2 linked regions of the Novosphingobium sp. G106 genome follow. Each later gene encodes a partner of the first gene's protein in a complex. Links are inferred from orthologs where the notes say so. Each region holds a gene or a part of one and is shown on either strand. Other genes may lie near its edges.

Region 1 (9,384 bases):
CGAATGCCGCGGTGATCGCGCTTCTGGCGACAGGCCTCGGCATCGCGCACTCGCGGCTTGTCCTGTTGCGCGGCGCAACTTCGCGCGAGAAGCTTTTCCGGATCAATCTTTGATCATCCCCCGCAGCGTCTCGATCCGGTCGGCCTCGTGCGCGGGTTTGTCGGTGCGGATGCGGCTGATGCGGGGGAAGCGCATGGCGAGGCCGGACTTGTGGCGCTTGCTGGCGTGGACCGAATCGAAGGCGACTTCGAAGACCAAGCTCTTGTCGGTCTCACGCACCGGGCCGAAGCTCTTCACCGTGTGGTTGCGGACATAGCGGTCGAGCCATTTCAGCTCCTCGTCGGTGAAGCCGAAATAGGCCTTGCCGACCGGCAGCAGCTCGGCGCCTTGATCGGGATCGCCGTCCCAGCAGCCGAAGGTGTAGTCCGAATAGAACGAGCTGCGCTTGCCGCTGCCGCGCTGAGCATACATCAGCACGCAGTCGACCAGTAGCGGATCGCGCTTCCATTTGTACCAGAGACCGGTGCGGCGGCCGGCGACATAGGGACTGTCGCGGCGCTTGAGCATGACGCCTTCGATCGCCTCGTCGCGGGCGCGCTCGCGGATCGCGGCGAGTTCGTCGAGGCTGGCGGCCTCGATCACTTCGCTGAGATCGAAACGTGCCGGATCGAGCCGCGGTACGAAGCACTGCAACATGGCGCGGCGCTGCTCCCAGCTATGCTCGCGCAGGTCCTCGCCTTCGAGGATCAGCGCATCGTAGAGCCGGACGAAGGCCGGGTATTCCTCGAGCATCTTCTTCGAAACGGTCTTGCGCCCGAGCCGCTGCTGGAGCGCGTTGAAACTGGCCGCGCCGCCCTTTTCGCCGCCTTGATGCGTGCCGCGTACGAGCAGTTCGCCGTCGAGCGCCGCCGGGATCTCGAGCGCGGATGCGATCTCGGGGAATGTGCCCGATATGTCGTCGCCGGAGCGCGAATAGACCCGCGTTTCGCCGCCCGCGTGAACGAGCTGGACGCGGATGCCGTCCCATTTCCACTCCGCCGCATAGTCGGCCATGTCGACCACCGTATCGTCGAGCGGGTGGGCGAGCATGAAGGGGCGGAACAGCGGCATGTCCTCGCCCGAAGGCGGCTCGGCGCCGCGCGCGGCCCAGTCGAACAGCGGCAGATAGGGCGCGGTCTGGCCGTGCCAGTACTCCTCGACATCGTCGACGCTGACTTCGAAGGCCTGGGCGAAAGCGGTCTTGGCGAGCCGTGCAGAGATGCCGATGCGCATCGCGCCAGTCGCGAGCTTGAGCAGGGCATAGCGGCCGTTGGCGTCGAGCCGGTCGAGCAGGGCTGGCAACTCGCGCATCACGGACGCGCGGGTCATGCTGGCGAGGATGTCGACGGCTTCGGCGACGGTCGGCGGTGCAGGGGAATTGGGCGGCTCGGGCCAGAGAAGGCTGGCGGTCTCGGCGGTGTCGCCGACGTAGTCGCGCGACAGCGCGAACAGCACCGGATCGACACGCTCCATCAGCAGGTTTCGGATCGTCGAGCCCTTGACCGCAGGGAAGTCGAGCCCGTCGGTCAGCGCGGCGAGCGCCCAGCCGCGGTCGGGATCGGGGGTGAGGCGCAGGTAGTCGGCCAGCAGCTTCAGCTTGGCGTTGCGCGAAGAGGTATAGACCAGCGCGTCGAGGAGGGCGGCGAAATGTTCCACCTAGTCGTCCTCGTCCTCGTACCCCACCATTGCCAGCGCCCGCGCCTTGCGCTGGTTGAGCTCGCACCAGCGCAGCAGGGCTTCTTCGCGGCCGTGGGTGATCCAGGTCTCGGCGGGGTTCACGTCCTGGATCGTCTGGGTCAGTTCGTCCCAGTCGGCGTGGTCGGAGATCACCAGCGGCAGCTCGACATTTCGCTGGCGCGCACGCTGGCGAACCCGCATCCAGCCCGAGGCCATGGCGGTGATCGGATCGGGCAGGCGGCGGCTCCAGCGGTCGTTTAGCGCCGAGGGCGGGCAGATGATGACCTGGCCCATGAGATCGGCCTTGGGCGTGTCGGCCACCAGCCGCAGGTTGCCGAGATCGACGCCGAGCTCCTGATAGAGCCGGCACATCCGTTCCATCGCGCCGTGCAGGTAGATCGGCTCGCGATGGCCCGCGCGGCGCAACTCGGCGATCAGCCGCTGCGCCTTGCCCAGCGCATAGGCGCCGACGAGCACGCAGCGTTCCGGGTTGGCCTCGCGTGACGCGAGCAGGCGCGCGACTTCCTCCTCGACCGGTGGATGGCGGAACACGGGCAGTCCGAAGGTCGCCTCGGTGATGAGAATATCGCACGGCGTGACCACGAAAGGCGGGCAGGTGGGGTCGGGCCGGCGCTTGAAGTCGCCGGTGACGATCACCCGCTCACCGGCGTGTTCGAGCAGGATCTGCGCCGAGCCGAGTACGTGGCCCGCCGGTAGCCAGGTCGCGGTGACGCCGCCCTTGAGTTCGATCGTCTCACCGTAGGGTATGGCTTCGCCGCCCTCGGTTACCCCATACCGCACTTCCATGATGGCCAGCGTCGCCGGCGTGGCGATCGTCCGACCATGGCCGCCGCGCGCGTGGTCGGAATGGCCGTGGGTCACCAGTGCGAGGTCGACCGGCCGCGCCGGGTCGATCCAGCACTTTGCGGGCGGGATATAGATTCCGTGCGATTCGGGTCGGATCCAGGACGCGGTGGCGGGCATGGAGGAAAGATGGCGCGGGGTGGCCAATTGTTCCAGCCCGGCCGGTGTTTGCGAAAGCCGATGGCCGCGTTAGGCTGCTGGGGAACGAGAGGCATCCGATATGGACGCGATCACGTCACACGACATCTATTTCCATATCCGCGTCCTGCTGGGCGTCGTCGTCGGTCTCGGCGTGACGCGCATTCTGTCGGGCCTGGCCCGGCTGGTGCAGCATCCGGGGCAGAAGCGACTCTATTTCCCGCATCTGGTCTGGGCGCTGGTGATCCTCACCTCGATCATCCACTTCTGGTGGTGGGAGTTTGCGCTGATCCACCAGGAGACCTTCCGCTTCCAGCTGTTCGTCTTCATCCTGTTCTACGCGTTCCAGTTCTTCGTGCTCGCCAGCCTGCTGTTTCCTGACGAGATGGCCGAGTACGACAGCTACGCCGACTACTTCCTCTCGCGCCGGCGCTGGTTCTTCGGGCTGTTCGCGCTGACTTTCGTCACCGACTTCGCCGATACGCTGATCAAGGGGCCGGCGCGGCTGGCGGAGCTGGGACTGGAATACGAGATCAAGCTGGTCGTCTGCATCGGTCTTTGCCTGGTCGCCGCGGTCACCGGAAACCGGCGCTTTCACTGGCTCTTCCCGGCGATCTACCTGCTCTATTACCTCGGCTGGATCGGGCGCGAGTTCGACATCCTCGGTTGAAACGAAAAAGCCCCGGAAGCTTGCGCTGCCGGGGCTCCATTCGAGAGTTCAGCTCGATTTATTCGGCGTCGGTGCTCGGTTCCTGCTTCTTTGCCGCGGGCTTGCGCTTGGCAGCAGCCTTGGGCGCGGGCTTGGCAGACTTCTTGACCAGCTTCGGCGGGGCCGGGGTCAGCTCGAAGCTGAGCGCCGCGTCCTTGACCGAGACATGGACCTCGCCGCCGTTGTTGAGCTTGCCGAACAGCAGTTCCTCGGCGAGCGGTTGCTTGACCTTCTCCTGCAGCAGGCGGGCCATCGGCCGCGCGCCGTAGAGCTTGTCGTAGCCGCGCTCGCCCAGCCAGCCGCGGGCATCGCCGTCGAACTGGATGTGGACGTTCTGTTCGGCCAGCTGCAGTTCGAGCTGGAGGATGAACTTGTCCACGACCCGGCTGACGACTTCGGTGCCGAGGTAGGCGAAGGGCACGATGGCATCGAGGCGGTTGCGGAACTCCGGAGAGAACATCCGCTTCACCGCTTCGTCGCCGGCGTCTTCCTTCGAGACGTCGCCGAACCCGATGCCCTGCTTGGCCATGTCGGAGGCGCCCGCGTTGGTCGTCATGATCAGGACGACGTTGCGGAAGTCCACCGTCTTGCCGTGGTGATCGGTCAGGCGACCGTTATCCATCACCTGCAGCAGGATGTTGAACAGGTCGGGATGCGCCTTCTCGATTTCGTCGAGCAGCAGCACGCAGTGCGGCTGCTGGTCGATCGCATCGGTCAGGAGACCGCCCTGATCGAAGCCGACATAGCCCGGAGGCGCACCGATCAGGCGGCTGACCGAGTGGCGCTCCATGTATTCGGACATGTCGAAGCGCTGCAGCGGAATGCCCATGATCGAGGCGAGCTGGCGTGCAACTTCGGTCTTGCCGACACCGGTCGGGCCCGAGAACAGGAACGAGCCGATCGGCTTGTCCGGATCGCGCAGGCCGGCACGGCTGAGTTTCATTGCCGAAGACAGCACTTCGATCGCCTTGTCCTGGCCGAAAACTACGCGCTTGAGGTCGCGCTCGAGATGCTCGAGCACGGTGCGGTCGTCGGAGCTGACCGACTTGGGCGGGATACGCGCCATCGTCGCGATCACGGCCTCGATCTCCTTGGCGGTGATCGTCTTCTTGCGCTTGCTTGGCGGCAGCAGCATTTGCATGGCGCCGACTTCGTCGATCACGTCGATCGCCTTGTCGGGCAGCTTGCGGTCGTTGATGTAGCGGGCCGACAGCTCGACCGCCGTCTTGATCGCGTCGGGGGTGTACTTGACCTTGTGGTGGTCTTCGAAGGCAGAACGCAGGCCCTTGAGGATCTTGATCGTGTCCTCGATCGTCGGCTCGTTCACGTCGATCTTCTGGAACCGGCGCAGCAGCGCGCGATCCTTCTCGAAGTGGTTGCGGAATTCCTTGTAGGTGGTCGAGCCGATGCAGCGGATCGAACCGCTCGACAGGGCCGGCTTGAGCAGGTTCGAGGCGTCCATCGCGCCGCCGCTGGTCGCACCGGCGCCGATCACCGTGTGAATCTCGTCGATGAACAGCACGGCTTCGGGCATCTTCTCGAGTTCTGAGACGACCTGCTTCAGCCGCTCCTCGAAGTCGCCGCGATAGCGCGTGCCGGCGAGCAGCGAGCCCATGTCGAGCGAATAGATCACCGCGTCGGCCAGCACCTCGGGAACGTCGCCTTCGACGATCTTGCGCGCCAGGCCTTCGGCGATCGCCGTCTTGCCGACGCCGGGATCGCCGACATAGAGCGGATTGTTCTTCGAGCGGCGGCAGAGGATCTGGATCGTCCGGTCGACCTCGGGGCCGCGGCCGATCAGCGGGTCGATCTTGCCGGTCAGCGCCTTCTCGTTGAGGTTGACCGTGAACTGATCGAGCGCGGAATCCTTTTTCTGGCTCTTGCTGTCGCTCTTTTCTTCGGCCTGCGGCACTTCGTTCTCGCTACCTTTGGGGGTGCGGTCCTCGATCCGGCGGCCGCCCTTGCCGATGCCGTGGCTGATGAAGCTCACCGCATCCAAACGGCTCATGTCCTGCTGCTGCAGGAAATAGACCGCGTAGGAGTCTCGCTCGGAGAACAGCGCGACGAGCACGTTGGCGCCGGTCACCGTGTCCTTGCCCGAGGACTGGACGTGGAGGATGGCGCGCTGGATCACGCGCTGGAAGCCGGCGGTGGGGGCGGGGTCGCCCTTGTCCGCGGTCTTGAGCGACTGGTATTCCTGATCGAGGTACTGCCGCACGACATCGCCGAGATCGCCGAGGTCGACGCCGCAGGCCTGCATGACCTGGGCTGCGTCCGAGTCGTCGATCAGCGCGAGCAGCAGATGCTCGAGCGTTGCATATTCGTGGCTGCGTTCGGACGCATGGGCCAGGGCCGAATGCAGCGTCTTTTCGAGGTTCTGAGCGAAACTGGGCATCATCTATCTTTCGCTAGGGAAGGTGACTTTCCGCTGACGGGAAAACATGAAGAAGATTGGTTAACGAATCCCCGCGGGAACGGGGTGGGTTGATCCCTATATGGGAAGGCCTCTTCGGCGTTGCGAGAGGGGCGCCTCTCACGGTGTTTTCAACCTGAACAACGCGTCGGCAGCGGCCATATGAGCGGCGGTCTTGGCCTTGTGGGCGGTGACGCGGGCGATCTCGGCTTCGAGCAATTCTATGCGTGCGACAAGCTCGTCCTGCGAATAGCTGTCGAGGCTTTCGCCGGCTAGTCGGCTGGCGGAATCTCCGCGGGGCCGTGGTCGATCGTCGTCGTCCATTGCGGTGCAGCATCGGACGCTCTTCGCTTGCTGTCAACCGGTAGCCGGATTAGTGAACAAGTGCGTTTCGCGCGGCAAAAGGGGGCCCAAATGCCGGCAATTGTTCCGCAATTCATGACGGCTATGGGCTTCGATGCGCCCGGCGGCCCCGAGGTGCTGCGCGCCGAAACACTGCCCGTGCCGAGTCCCGGACCGGGCGAGGTGTTGGTCAAAGTCGCTTTTGCCGGGGTCAATCGGCCCGACGTGGTGCAGCGGCAGGGCTCCTATCCGCCGCCGCCGGGCGCTTCGCCGATTCCTGGGCTGGAGATCGCCGGCGAGGTTGTTGCGCTGGGCGAGGGCGTTGGCGAACTGGCTGGGGGCCAGCAGGTCTGCGCTTTGGTGCCGGGCGGCGGCTATGCCGAATACTGCCTGGCGCGGGCCGAACATTGCCTGAGCGTACCCGAGGCGCTGAGCCTGGCCGAAGCGGCCGCGCTGCCCGAGACGCTGTTCACCGTCTGGCACAACGTGTTCGAGCGTGGCTGGGCGATGGAGGGCGAGACGATCCTGGTCCACGGCGGCACCAGCGGCATCGGCACCATGGCGATCCTGCTGGGCAAGCTGTTCGATCTCACCGTCATCGTCACCTGCGGCGGGCCCGAGAAATGCGCGCGCGCGCTGGAGATCGGCGCGGCCCATGCGATCGATTACAAGGCGCAGGACTTCGTCGCGGAAGTCAGCCGCATCACCGGCGGCAAGGGTGTGCAGATCGTGCTCGACATGGTCGCGGGCGACTATGTGCCGCGCAATCTCAAATGCCTCGCGGAGGACGGGCGCCATGTCACGATCGCTGTGCAGGGTGGGGCGAGAGCCGAGCTCAACATGGCCGTGGTAATGATGCGGCGCTACACGCTGACCGGTTCGACGTTGCGCCCGCGTTCGGCCGTGTTCAAGGCGCTGCTGACACAGGAGATCGCGCGCAACGTCTGGTCCTTCGCCGAGGCGGGCCAGCTGCGCCCGGTGATGGACAGGACCTTCCCGCTGGCCGAAGCCGCCGCTGCGCACGCACGAATGGAAGCGGGCGCGCATGTCGGCAAGATCGTTCTGGAGATATAAGCTCTCCTTGTCGCTGCACCTCGGCTTCGTGGAAGTCAGGCCCGGCCCAATCCGCTAGGTATCGTGCCCATGGACACATTCATCCTCCACGAAGACCCCTGCAGCGGCAATTGCTACAAGATCCGGCTCACCGCGGCGCTGCTCGGGCTGCCGATCGAGCGGCGGTTCTACGACATTCGCAAGGGCGAGACGCGGACGCCGGAATTCCTGCGTGAGGTCAACGCCAATGGCCGCATTCCGGTACTGCAGATCGGGGAGGGCGCGGCTGCGCGCTTCCTGCCTGAGAGCAACGCTGCCTGCTGGTACCTCGCCGAAGGCAGCGCGCTGATTCCGGACAATCGCTTCGACCGGGCCGACATGCTGCGCTGGATGTTCTTCGAGCAGTACAACCACGAGCCCAACGTCGCGACGCTGCGCTTCTGGCTGTCGATCGTCGGCGAGGGCGATCTGAGCGACGCCCAGCGCGGCCAGATCGCGGCCAAGCGCGCGGGCGGCGAGGCTGCGCTGGCGCTGATGGACGAGCATCTCGCCAGCCGTGACTGGTTCGCGGGCGACCGAGCATCGCTCGCCGACATCGCACTCTATGCCTATACCCATGTCGGTGAGGAGGGCGGCTTCCGGCTGTCCGACTATCCGGCGGTCCGCGCCTGGTTGGACCGCATTGCGGCCCTGCCCCGCTATGTGCCGATGGATTGAACCGGCTTAGTACTCGTAGCCTTGGTCGGTCCGTTCGACATTGGTCGTCGGCGCGGCCGCTTGGCTCAGCGCGCGCTCCTGCTTCCATTCGGCGTCCGCCTGAGCGAACTCGCGCTGTTCCTGCGCCGCGTCGGGATCGACCGTGCGGATCGCGCTGCCGTTCACACTGGGCTCGGACGAACGGCCCGAACCGGAAAACGCCAGCAGCAGCGTCGTCAGCTTTTCCGGGTTGTTCTTGAGGTCGAGCGCGCGCGCCATTTGCTTCTCGTTGGTTGCAACCGCGATCGCCAGAAGCATGGTCGAGAGGCCCGAGGTTTCGGATTTCGCGCTCGAACCCATCTCGAGGCTGCGCCCGGTCGCTTTCAGCAGGCCTTGCAGGGCGTTCTCGATCTTGCGCTCGCTGACCACCATCTCCTTGCCGCCGATCGTGGCATGGACTTCCGGGACTCTGACGAATGCGTGCACGACCGTCGCCTGGCCGCCGTCCTTGGCTTCGAGCTTCAGGCGGACGGTGGCGGGAAAGCTGCCGCTGCCGGGGATCGTGTAGAGGATTTCCCCATCGCTTGGCCGGCTGCGCTGGAAGGTGATGCCGGGAAATACGATCTGCGCCTGGCTGATGTCGGCCGCCAGCAGCGGCGCATAGACTACCTCGACCGGCCGCTTGATCTCGACGGCGAAATCCTCGGCATCGCTGCCTTCGCCGCAACCGGCGAGCAACACTGCCGGCGCCAGAACCGCAAATCCCCAAAACCGCATGTCTCGTCCCCTGGATGACGCGCGATGCTCATAACTAGGAATGCTTAAGCTTTGGTGCGTTCCACTTGCCGAACCGGGCGATTGCGCCTAGATGACGGTCGGTACGGCCGCTCCGCGAGGGGCGGCCCTTATTGTTTCTGCCGAATTTTCGAACAAGATTTCCCGAGTGGAGAAGAACCCGTGACCCAGCCCACCCCGCTGATGCCGCATGCGACCGCATCCTGGCTCGTCGACACCACGTCGCTGACCTTCGAGCAGATCGCCGAATTCTGCGGGCTGCACATCCTCGAGGTTCAGGCCATGGCCGACGATCTCGCCAGCAGCAAGTACACGGGCCGCGATCCCGTTCGCGCCGGCGAGCTCAACATGGCCGAGATCGAGAAGGGCCAGGCAGACCCCAACTATTCGCTCAAGATGCAGAAAGCGCCGGTTACGGTCAATCGCACCAAGGGCCCGCGCTACACGCCGGTGTCGAAGCGCCAGGACAAGCCCGACGGCATCGCCTGGATCCTGCGCCACCACCCCGAGATTTCGGACGCGCAGATCGGCAAGCTGATCGGCACGACGCGCAACACGATCGCGGCGATTCGCGACCGCTCGCACTGGAACATCGCCAACATCCAGCCGAAGGATCCTGTAACGCTGGGTCTTTGCTCGCAGCGCGAGCTCGATGCCT
Region 2 (9,203 bases), 590 kb from region 1 along the record:
CGGCGGAATTGCCGCGCGTCCCATGTAAGCGATAAACTGTCTCTGGCAAATGGCCGATGTCCGGCTATTCTGTGGGCGGGATCGGAGAGGACTCGAAATAGGCGCACTCGAGGGTGCAAGGCCGAAGGCAAAGGAGTCCGTGCGAATGCCAGACAAGTCGCAAAGCGAAGGCGGTGCGCCCGAGATTTTCGCCGAAATGCTGCGCGCGCAGGCCGAAGCCACGACTCAGGTTTTCGGGAGCCTGTTCGGTCAATTCCTGCCCCCCCACGCAAGCCGGCCCGGGCGGAAGCGGTTCGTCGCAGAACTGGGCAGAGGTCGCCCAGCGCATGCAGGCGATGTGGCTCGATTTCCAGAGGGACACCATTGCCGAGGCTGCGCGGCCAGCGAAGCACTATACCGATCCCGCCAAGCTGATCGGGCTGGTGGAGAGTTGGTATCGCCAGATGCCGCTCGCCCATCCCGAGACGCAGAAGCGGCTCTGGGGGGATGGCCTCGCGCTCTGGGAGACCGTGCTCGGCCAGTACGGCATAGGACCGAAAACCACCGATGCGCAGCCGGGTGACGAACCGAGGCTGCCACGCAGCGACCGTCGTTTCGCCGATGCCAGGTGGCGCGAACAGCCGTTCTTCGCTCTGATCCACCAGGCTTACCTGATGTTCGCCGAACAGGCCGAGGCCATGGCCGAAGGGATCGAGGGGCTGGAGCCGGCCAAGCAGGAGCAGCTGCGCTTCCTCACCCGCGCAATCCTCGACGCGCTGAGCCCGGCCAATTTCACCCTGACCAATCCCGTCGCGCTCGACCGTGCGATCGAGACCAAGGGCGAGAGCCTGGTCAAAGGGCTTGAACACCTGCTGGCCGATCTCGGCCGCGGGCAGCTGACCCATACCGATCCCGATGCGTTCAAGCTGGGCGAGAACATCGCGGTCACCCCGGGCAAGGTAGTGCACGAGGCCAAGCTCTACCAGCTGATCCAATACACCCCGACCACCGAGAACGTCCTGGCGACGCCGCTGGTGATCTTCCCGCCGTGGATCAACCGGTTCTACATCCTCGATCTCAACCCGGCGAAAAGCTTCGTGCGCTGGGCCGTGGCGCAGGGGATCACGGTGTTCATGGTGTCGTGGAAATCGGCCGACGAGACTTTCGCCGACGTCGTCTGGGACGATTACATCCACGCCCAGATCGAGGCGATCGACGTCGTGCGGACGCGATTGGACGTGCCCTCGGCCCACGCGATCGGCTACTGCGTCGCCGGGACGACGCTCGCCGCGACACTGGCCGTGCTGGCGCGGCGGGGCGAGGCCGACAAGGTCAAGAGCGCGACCTTCTTCACCGCCCAGGTCGACTTCGAGGAGCCGGGCGATCTCAAGCACTTCATCGACGACCAGCAGATCGAGGCGATCGCCCATCTGGCGCCCGACGGCTATCTCGACGGCCGTTACATGGCTGCGACTTTCAACCTGCTGCGCGGCAACGACCTGATCTGGAGCTACGTCACCAAGAACTACCTGATGGGCGAGGACTATCCGGCCTTCGACCTGCTCCACTGGAACGGCGATGTCACCAACCTGCCGGCCAAGTGGCACTGCGCCTACCTGCGCGATCTCTACCGCGACAACCGGCTGGTCGTGGCGGATTCGCTCAGCGCCGACGGCACGCCGATCGACCTTCGCCAGATCGCGACGCCCAGCTTCATCCAGGCCGGGCGCGAGGATCACATCGCCCCGCCTGAGAGCGTGTGGAAGTTGACGCATTACCTCAAAGGCCCCTGGACCTTCCTGCTTGCGGGCTCGGGGCACATCGCCGGCGTGGTCAATCCCGAGGGCTCGAAGAAATACGGCTACTGGACCAACGCCAAGCCCGGCGAGACGCTGGACGAGTTTGTTGCTGGCGCCGAGGAGCATGCCGGAAGCTGGTGGCCGCACTGGCTCGGCTGGCTGCGCGGGCAGGACGCCGCGGAGGTTAAGGCGACGGGCAAGCGCAACCCCGGCGGTCGCGGCGACAAGGTGATCGAAGACGCCCCGGGCCGCTACGTTATGGAACGCTGACTACGAGCTATCTGGCTCATTGCAGTTATGTTGCACTGCACAAAAACCCTTGACGTGGGCATTTCGTGTATTATTGTGCAGTGCAGCAATCGCGCTCGCACTTGCCGTGCGAATGGTCGCCCGAAGCTAGGGATTCCGCTGCAATGGCCGATTCAGACGTTACCAAAATCGACGACTCGGCCGAGAAGGCCTATGCTGCCGCCTCCGAGGCGATCGTGGCCAAGGAGCTTCCAGAGGCCGAAACTCCGGCGGAAACCGAAGTCGAGAGCGACGCCGGCGCCGAGCCGGTGGAATTTCCCGCCAAGCCGAAGCGCGCGCGCAAGCCTGCCGAGCCGGTAGCGGTCGCGCCCGTCGTCGAAGCGCTGCCGGCGGCCAAGCCCGCTTCCAAGCCGCGCGCCGCCAAGCCGATCAAGGCCCCAATCAAGGTAGGGACGCCGGCTCCCAAGCTGGCGGTCAAGCGCGGCGCGGCGAAGTCCGTGACTGCCGCTCCCGCCAAGTCGGCGCCGATCAAGCCGCGCAAGGCCTCGGTTCAGAAAATCAAGACCGCTCCCAAGACCGCTTCGCCCGTCAAGAAGGCCAGCCCGAGCGCTGCGCCGTCCACCCCCTTCTTCGCCAAAATCAAGGAAATCCCCATGGACGTGACCGCTTCGATCAAGGACACCGTCAACGGTGCCCAGGAAAAGGCCAAGGAAGCCTTCGCCAAGACCACTGCCGCCGCCACCGAGGCGACCGAGTTCGCCAAGGGCAATGTCGAAGCCTTCGTCGAATCGGGCAAGATCCTGGCTTCGGGCCTGCAGGAACTGGGCAACAAGTTCGTCGCCGACAGCAAGAGCGCATTCGAGACCGCGACGACCGACGTCAAGGCGCTGAGCGCCGTCAAGTCGCCGACCGAGTTCTTCAAGTTCCAGACCGACCTGCTGCGCCGCAACTTCGATACGGCCGTGGCCTATTCGACCAAGACCGGCGAAGCGATGGTCAAGCTCTCGGGCGACGTGATCAAGCCGCTCTCGGGCCGCGTCAGCCTCGCCCTGGACAAGGTCAAGGCAGCCGCCTGAATCGGCGCCTGATCGGACGCATCGCGCCGGGCCGATCTGCCTACGACGCACCAAATCGGACCGGACGGCGCAAGGCCGGCCGGTCCGATTTTGCGTTAACCGTGTTCGATGGGTTGTCGTTTCCCCCCGGCTTACGATATTCTCATCCTATGCATCACGATTACGGCTTCATTGATTCCCCGCTGCCCCGGCGCGTGCGCGCCGGCGATGACGACGACGCAGGTGGGGCCGGGACGGGCGGCGGAGACGGCCAGGACCAGCTCGGCGTCGCCACCAAGACCCGCACCAAGCCCAAGAAGCCGAGCCAGTTCAAGGTGTTGATGCTCAACGACGATTACACGCCGATGGAATTCGTCGTGATGGTCCTCAAGCGCTTCTTCAACATGGATCTCGAGCAGGCGACGCGCGTGATGCTTCACGTCCACCAGCGCGGCGTCGGCGTCTGCGGCATCTTCCCATACGAGATCGCCGAGACGAAGGTTAACCAGGTCATGGATTTCGCCCGGCAGAACCAGCACCCGTTGCAATGCACGCTGGAAAAGGCCTGACCGACCGCCCCATCGGCAACAAATTCGGCGATAGGGCTTTGGTTAAGGGCGAACAGGTCGATTCCGCTTCCGCCATGCGCCCGGCGGCGATAGGGGTTCAGGCCAAGCCGACGGAATCGCCTTTCACGTGAAATTCTTCACCGCCGTAGACCGTTACATCTTCCGGCTCGTGCTGATGCCGATGCTTGCGGTCTTCGTGATCGCGGCTTCGCTGCTGATTCTCGACAAGATGCTCAAGCTGTTCGACTTCGTCGCAGCCGAAGGCGGGCCGGTCAGCATCGTGTTCAAGATGCTCGCCAACATGATGCCCGAATATGCCAGCCTTGCGATCCCGCTGGGGCTGATGCTGGGCGTGCTCTTCGCCTTCCGCAAGCTCGCGACCTCGAGCGAGCTCGACGTGATGCGCGCGGTCGGGCTGTCCTACACCCGGCTGATGCGCGTGCCCTACATGATCGCGCTTGTGCTCGTCGGGGTGAATTTCCTCAACGTTGGCTATCTCCAGCCGTTGTCGCGCTACTATTATGAGCAGCTCAATTTCGAGCTCCGCTCGGGCGCGCTGGGCGCGGCGATCAAGGTCGGCGAGTTCACCACCTTGCAGGACAAGATGGCGCTGCGCGTCGAGCAGAGCCGCGACGAGGGCCGCCAGCTCATCGGCATCTTTGCGCGCATTGCCAATGCCAAGGGCCAGGTCATGTCGATCTCGGCGCGCGAGGGGCGGTTCCTCGCACTCAAGGGGCAGCCCGACACGATTATCCTGCGGCTCGTCCAGGGTCAGATTGTCCAGGAGGTGCCGAACGAGACCCCGCGCGTGCTCACCTTCACCCGGCATGACCTGCCGATAGACCTGCCGGCGATCGAGAAGTTCCGCGCCCGCGGCGATGCCGACCGCGAATACATCCTGCCCGAATTGCTGCGCATCGGCTGGAACGACAACCTGTCCGAGGACGTCCGCGTCAAGAGCCAGGCGAGCTTCAATTACCGCATGGTCGAAGTGGTCATGATGCTGCTCGTGCCTTTGCTCGGGCTGGCGCTGGCGATTCCGCCCAAGCGCTCGACCTCGGCGCTCGGCGTCTTCGTCTCGGTGGTGATGGTGACGGTCTATCACAAGATCAACGAATATGGGCAGCAGGTGGCCTCGCTCGGCCGGATCGATCCGACGCTGGCACTCTGGGGGCCCTTCGTGCTCTTCGCGCTGCTTATCTTCTGGATGTACTGGCGCGTCGCCTATGTCCCCGGCGGCCAGGCGATCGGCTGGCTCGAGACGGCCTCGTCGATGGTCGGCAAGCGTATCCGCGCGCTGATCAAGCGCCGCGCGCGGCAGCCGGCCTGAGGGGACTAGATGCAGCTCGAATTCTTTCCTTCGCGGACACTGACGCTCTACCTCGCCCGGCTATTCATCACCCGCGTCGTCGGCGTGCTGCTGATGCTCGTGCTCATCCTGCAGATGCTCGACCTGCTGACCGAGAGCGGCAAGATCCTCGCGTACCAGGGCAATGGCCAGGCACAGCTGTGGACCTATGTGACCCTGCGCGCGCCGCAACTGATCGCGCGCTTCCTGCCCTATTCGGTGCTGCTGGCGACGATCCTCACGCTGTTCACGCTGAACCAGAACAGCGAGGTGATCTCGATGAAGGCGGCGGGGCTTTCGGCGCACCAGGTGCTCGCGCCGCTGTTCCTGACCGCGATCGTCGTGGCCGTGGTCAGTTTCACTTTCAACGAGCGCGTCGTCACCCATGCCACCGGAAGGCTCAAGGTCTGGCAGGATGCCAGCTATGGTCCGCTACCCCAGGATTCGGGGGTGCGCAGTAACGTCTACCTGCGCGACGGCGACAATATCCTGATGGCTGCGACGGTGACCGGCACGGGCAATGCCATGGCGATGCAGGGGGTGAGCTGGTACCGGCGCGATGCCCAGGGCATGGTGACTGAGCAACTGCGCAGCCCGCATGCGACTTTCTCCAATCCGGGCTGGCGGCTTGAGTCGCCTGTGCGGTTCGACGTGAAGAGCACCGAGACGGAGCAATTGGACTCGCTGGTGATCGCCAAGGATGTCGAGCCCAACCAGGTCACGATCAGTTCGGTCGACGCGGACTCGCAAAGCATCTTCGAACTGACGCGCTCGATTGCCGATCTGCAGGCCGCGGGCCGCCGTACCACCGAACTCGAGGGCAAGTGGTGGCACAAGATCTCCGGTCCGCTGTCCTCGGTCCTGATGCCGCTGCTGGGGGCGATGGCGGCGTTCGGGTTGGCCCGGTCGGGCCAGGTTCTGATCCGCGCGATCATCGGCATGGCGCTGGGTTTTACCTATTTCGTCATCGACAACGCCGCCTTGGCCATGGGCAATTTCGGCGGTTATCCTCCGCTGGTGGCGGCTTGGGCGCCTTTTCTGCTCTTTGCGTTCATCGGCGAGACAGTGCTGATCCGTACAGAAGAATAGCATGCGCGCTGCGCTTTCCACGCCGCATTGCCGCCGCAAAGTTGCGCTTATGGCGCTGCCTCCCCAAGTCTGGTAAGGCGCCGCGCACAAGGGCGGTTTGCCAATGCCGGCCCATAGGAAGTCTATACGTGTCGCAGACCACTGCCAAAGTTTCCGGCGATGAAAGCCACCTGCCGTTCTGGAAGCGGTCGCACTACCTCGACCGCATGACGATGCGCGATCTGGTTACGGCCTATTTCCAGCACTACACGATCGTTGCCTACCTTGCGGTGACGGCGGCCTGCGTGGTCGGCTTCGCCTTCTTTCCGGCAAACCTGTGGCAGACCGGCCTCTCGGTCCTGGCCGCGCTGTTCGTCTATCCGCTGGTCTGGCACCTGCTGCACCAGTACGTCCTGCACGGGCAGTGGATGTACAAGCTGCCCTGGTTGTCGGCGACGTGGAAGCGGATCCACTACGATCACCACCAGGATCCCAACCACCTCGAAGTGCTGTTCGGCGCGCTGCATACGACCTTGCCGACGATCGCGATCGCGACGCTGCCGGTCGGCTGGCTGATCGGTGGCACGGGCGGGGCGCTGGCGGCTTTCGCGACGGGCATCCTGACCACCTGCTATTACGAGTTCATGCACTGCATCCAGCACCTCTCGTTCAAGCCGAAGTGGAAGTGGGTGCAGTTCATGAAGCAGCGCCACAACGAGCATCACTACTTCGACGAGGACGGCAACTACGGCATCACCAACTATGCCTGGGACCGCCTGCTCGGCACCTATTACGAGAAGAAGGATCGCCCGACGCGCAGCCCGACGGTGTTCAACCTCGGCTATGACGAGGAAGTGGCGAAAACCTATCCGTGGGTGAAGCAGCTTTCGGGCGGCATCGCCAGCGGTCACCCCCGGCGCCGGGCGATGGCGACGGACAACGCAGAAGCCTGACCTGGCATCGAACCGGGACGTTGGGGGATATTTCAGCATGAGCGACATCAGGGTCACCGCGGTGGCCACCAAGGCCGATCGCAAGGCCTTCATCGATCTGCCCTACCGCCTCAATGCGAGCGACCCGCACTGGGTGCCGCCGCTCAAGGCCGATGTCGACGAACTGTTGAACCCCAAGAAGAACCCGTTCTTCGAACATGCCGAAGTGCAGCTGTTTCTCGCGCGCCGCGCCGGCCAGGTGGTCGGGCGGATCTCGGCGCATATGGACAAGCTTGCCTGGACGCTGCCGCCCGAGCAGGGGATGGGGCCGGGCACGGGCAACTGGGGCATGTTCGACGCCGAGGACGAGGCGGTCGCTGCCGCGCTCATCGCGGCTGCCGAGGACTGGCTCCGCGCCAAGGGCATGACCCGCGTCCTTGCACCGCTCAGCCTGTCGATCTGGGACGAGCCAGGATTGCTGGTGAAGGGTTTCGACCACGATCCTGTGATCATGATGGGCCACAATTCGCCGCGTTATCAGGCCTGGTTCGAGGGACGCGGCTATACGCCGGCCAAGACGCTGCTGACCTACGACCTGCAGGTCGACAAGCCGTTCCCGCCGCTGATCGAGCGTATCGTCGCATCGGGCGAGAAGAACCCGCGCATCCGTATCCGCGAGGCTGACAAGTCACGCTTCAAGGAAGAGGCGGATCTGGTCTTCGACATCCTCAACGATGCCTGGTCGACCAACTGGGGTTTCGTGCCGATCACCGACAGCGAAGTGCGCTATGTCTCGAAGAAGATGGCGCCGGTGGTCTATCCCGATCTCTTGCGTATCGCCGAACTCGACGGCGAGCCGGTGGCCTTCATGCTGACCTTCCCGGACATGAACCGGGTGATCAAGCCGTTCAAAGGCAATCTTTTCCCGTTCAATTTCATCAAGCTGCTGGCCTGGGTAAGAAAGCCGAAGAGCCCGCGGATGCGGGTGCCGCTGATGGGCGTGCGCAAGCATCTGCAAAGCTCGCGCATGGCCAGCCAGCTCGCTTTTATGATGATCGAGTACATCAGGCGATCCGCGGTCAAGAACAACGGCGCTCAGACCGCGGAGATCGGTTGGATTCTCGACGACAACCAGGGCATGCGGTCGGTCGCCGACGCGATCGACAGCAAGGTCAACCGCGAATACGTGATCTACGAAAAGCCGCTCTGAGCCTTACTGGGCGGGCTTGGCCGTAGGCGTGGGGGCAGCCGCAGCTACCGGTGAGGGCGCTGCGGCGGGCGCTTCGGCGGCCTCGCTGGCCGCTTCACTGGCTTCGCCCGACGCGACGCCGTGGGTGCTCTTCTTCCCCGGCTGACCGCTCGATATCGCTTCCGGCGCGAGCGGCGGCTGCGAGCGGACCGTGTCGAGCGGCAGCATCGAGTCGCTGACGGATCCCTGCAGGATCTCCCCTTGCGCCGTACCCGCCTCGGCGGGCTTCTTCTCGCCCTTGCAGGCGGCAAGCGCGAGCGACGAGGCGGCAAGGGCGGCGAGCGCGGCAAGACGCGGGATCGAGTTCATGCAGCAGCCTCATTCTCGAACGACAGTGGGGGGCAGGGCTTGTCGAGCGCTGCGAGGAAAGTGCCGGCCTCGGCCAGCATGGCCCGGTCCCAGGTTGCCTGATCGACCGTCAGGCCGAGCCGGGCGAGGCTGGTGACGCCATATTCGGCGATGCCGCAGGGCACGATGCCGGCGAAGTGCGACAGATCCGGCGACAGGTTCACTGCGAAGCCGTGCATCGTCACCCATTTGCGGATGCGCACTCCGATCGCGCCGATCTTGGCCTCGCGCCCATCGATGTCGATCGTCCAGATGCCGATGCGGCCGTCGCGGCGGAAGCTCTCGACCCCGAAGCCTGCCAGAGTGGCGATGACCCAGCCTTCGAGCGCATGGACGAAGCCGCGCGCGTCGCGCGAGCGGCGCTTGAGATCGAGCAGGACATAGCCGATCCGCTGGCCCGGCCCATGGTAGGTATAACGCCCGCCGCGGCCGGCCGAGACCACCTCGAAGCGCGGATCGAGCAGTTCGGGTGCGGCGGCACTCGTGCCGGCGGTATAGACGGGGGGATGCTCCAGCAGCCAGATCAGCTCGCGTGCGGTGCCTTCGGCGATCGCCGCGTTGCGCGCTGTCATTTCGTCCAGCGCCGCGCGATAGGGCACGAGGGCGC

What was found.
Region 2: the proteins of clpA (region 1) and clpS are in contact, whole or in part, in a solved structure (PDB 1LZW), measured with the Escherichia coli proteins. The link is inferred for Novosphingobium sp. G106 from one-to-one orthologs.

The regions. Positions count from the first base shown.
Region 1 is NZ_JAHOOZ010000001.1:4,279,498-4,288,881, forward strand. Bases 3,135-6,210 are described here. They hold clpA (ATP-dependent Clp protease ATP-binding subunit ClpA), read right to left. Parts: upstream 5,823-6,210; coding sequence 3,447-5,822; downstream 3,135-3,446. Other genes in these bases: KRR38_RS20540 (hypothetical protein), read left to right, coding at 3,135-3,388; KRR38_RS20550 (DUF1192 domain-containing protein), read right to left, coding at 5,961-6,164. Also shown: KRR38_RS20525 (DUF167 domain-containing protein), read left to right, coding at 1-113; KRR38_RS20530 (cisplatin damage response ATP-dependent DNA ligase), read right to left, coding at 103-1,695; KRR38_RS20535 (ligase-associated DNA damage response exonuclease), read right to left, coding at 1,696-2,700; more of KRR38_RS20540, read left to right, coding at 2,801-3,134; KRR38_RS20555 (NAD(P)H-quinone oxidoreductase), read left to right, coding at 6,255-7,256; KRR38_RS20560 (glutathione S-transferase family protein), read left to right, coding at 7,326-7,952; KRR38_RS20565 (hypothetical protein), read right to left, coding at 7,959-8,708; KRR38_RS20570 (DUF1013 domain-containing protein), read left to right, coding at 8,889-9,384. UniProt on the Escherichia coli protein: ATP-dependent specificity component of the ClpAP protease. It directs the protease to specific substrates. It has unfoldase activity. The primary function of the ClpA-ClpP complex appears to be the degradation of unfolded or abnormal proteins.
Region 2 is NZ_JAHOOZ010000001.1:4,871,144-4,880,346, forward strand. The notes cover bases 2,057-4,951. They hold clpS (ATP-dependent Clp protease adapter ClpS), read left to right. Parts: upstream 2,057-3,252; coding sequence 3,253-3,651; downstream 3,652-4,951. Other genes in these bases: phaP (phasin family protein), read left to right, coding at 2,192-3,103; KRR38_RS23530 (LptF/LptG family permease), read left to right, coding at 3,779-4,951. Also shown: KRR38_RS23515 (class I poly(R)-hydroxyalkanoic acid synthase), read left to right, coding at 327-2,048; more of KRR38_RS23530, read left to right, coding at 4,952-4,981; LPS export ABC transporter permease LptG, read left to right, coding at 4,991-6,088; KRR38_RS23540 (sterol desaturase family protein), read left to right, coding at 6,217-7,020; KRR38_RS23545 (N-acetyltransferase), read left to right, coding at 7,058-8,209; KRR38_RS23550 (hypothetical protein), read right to left, coding at 8,213-8,557; lipoyl(octanoyl) transferase LipB, read right to left, coding at 8,554-9,203. UniProt on the Escherichia coli protein: Involved in the modulation of the specificity of the ClpAP-mediated ATP-dependent protein degradation.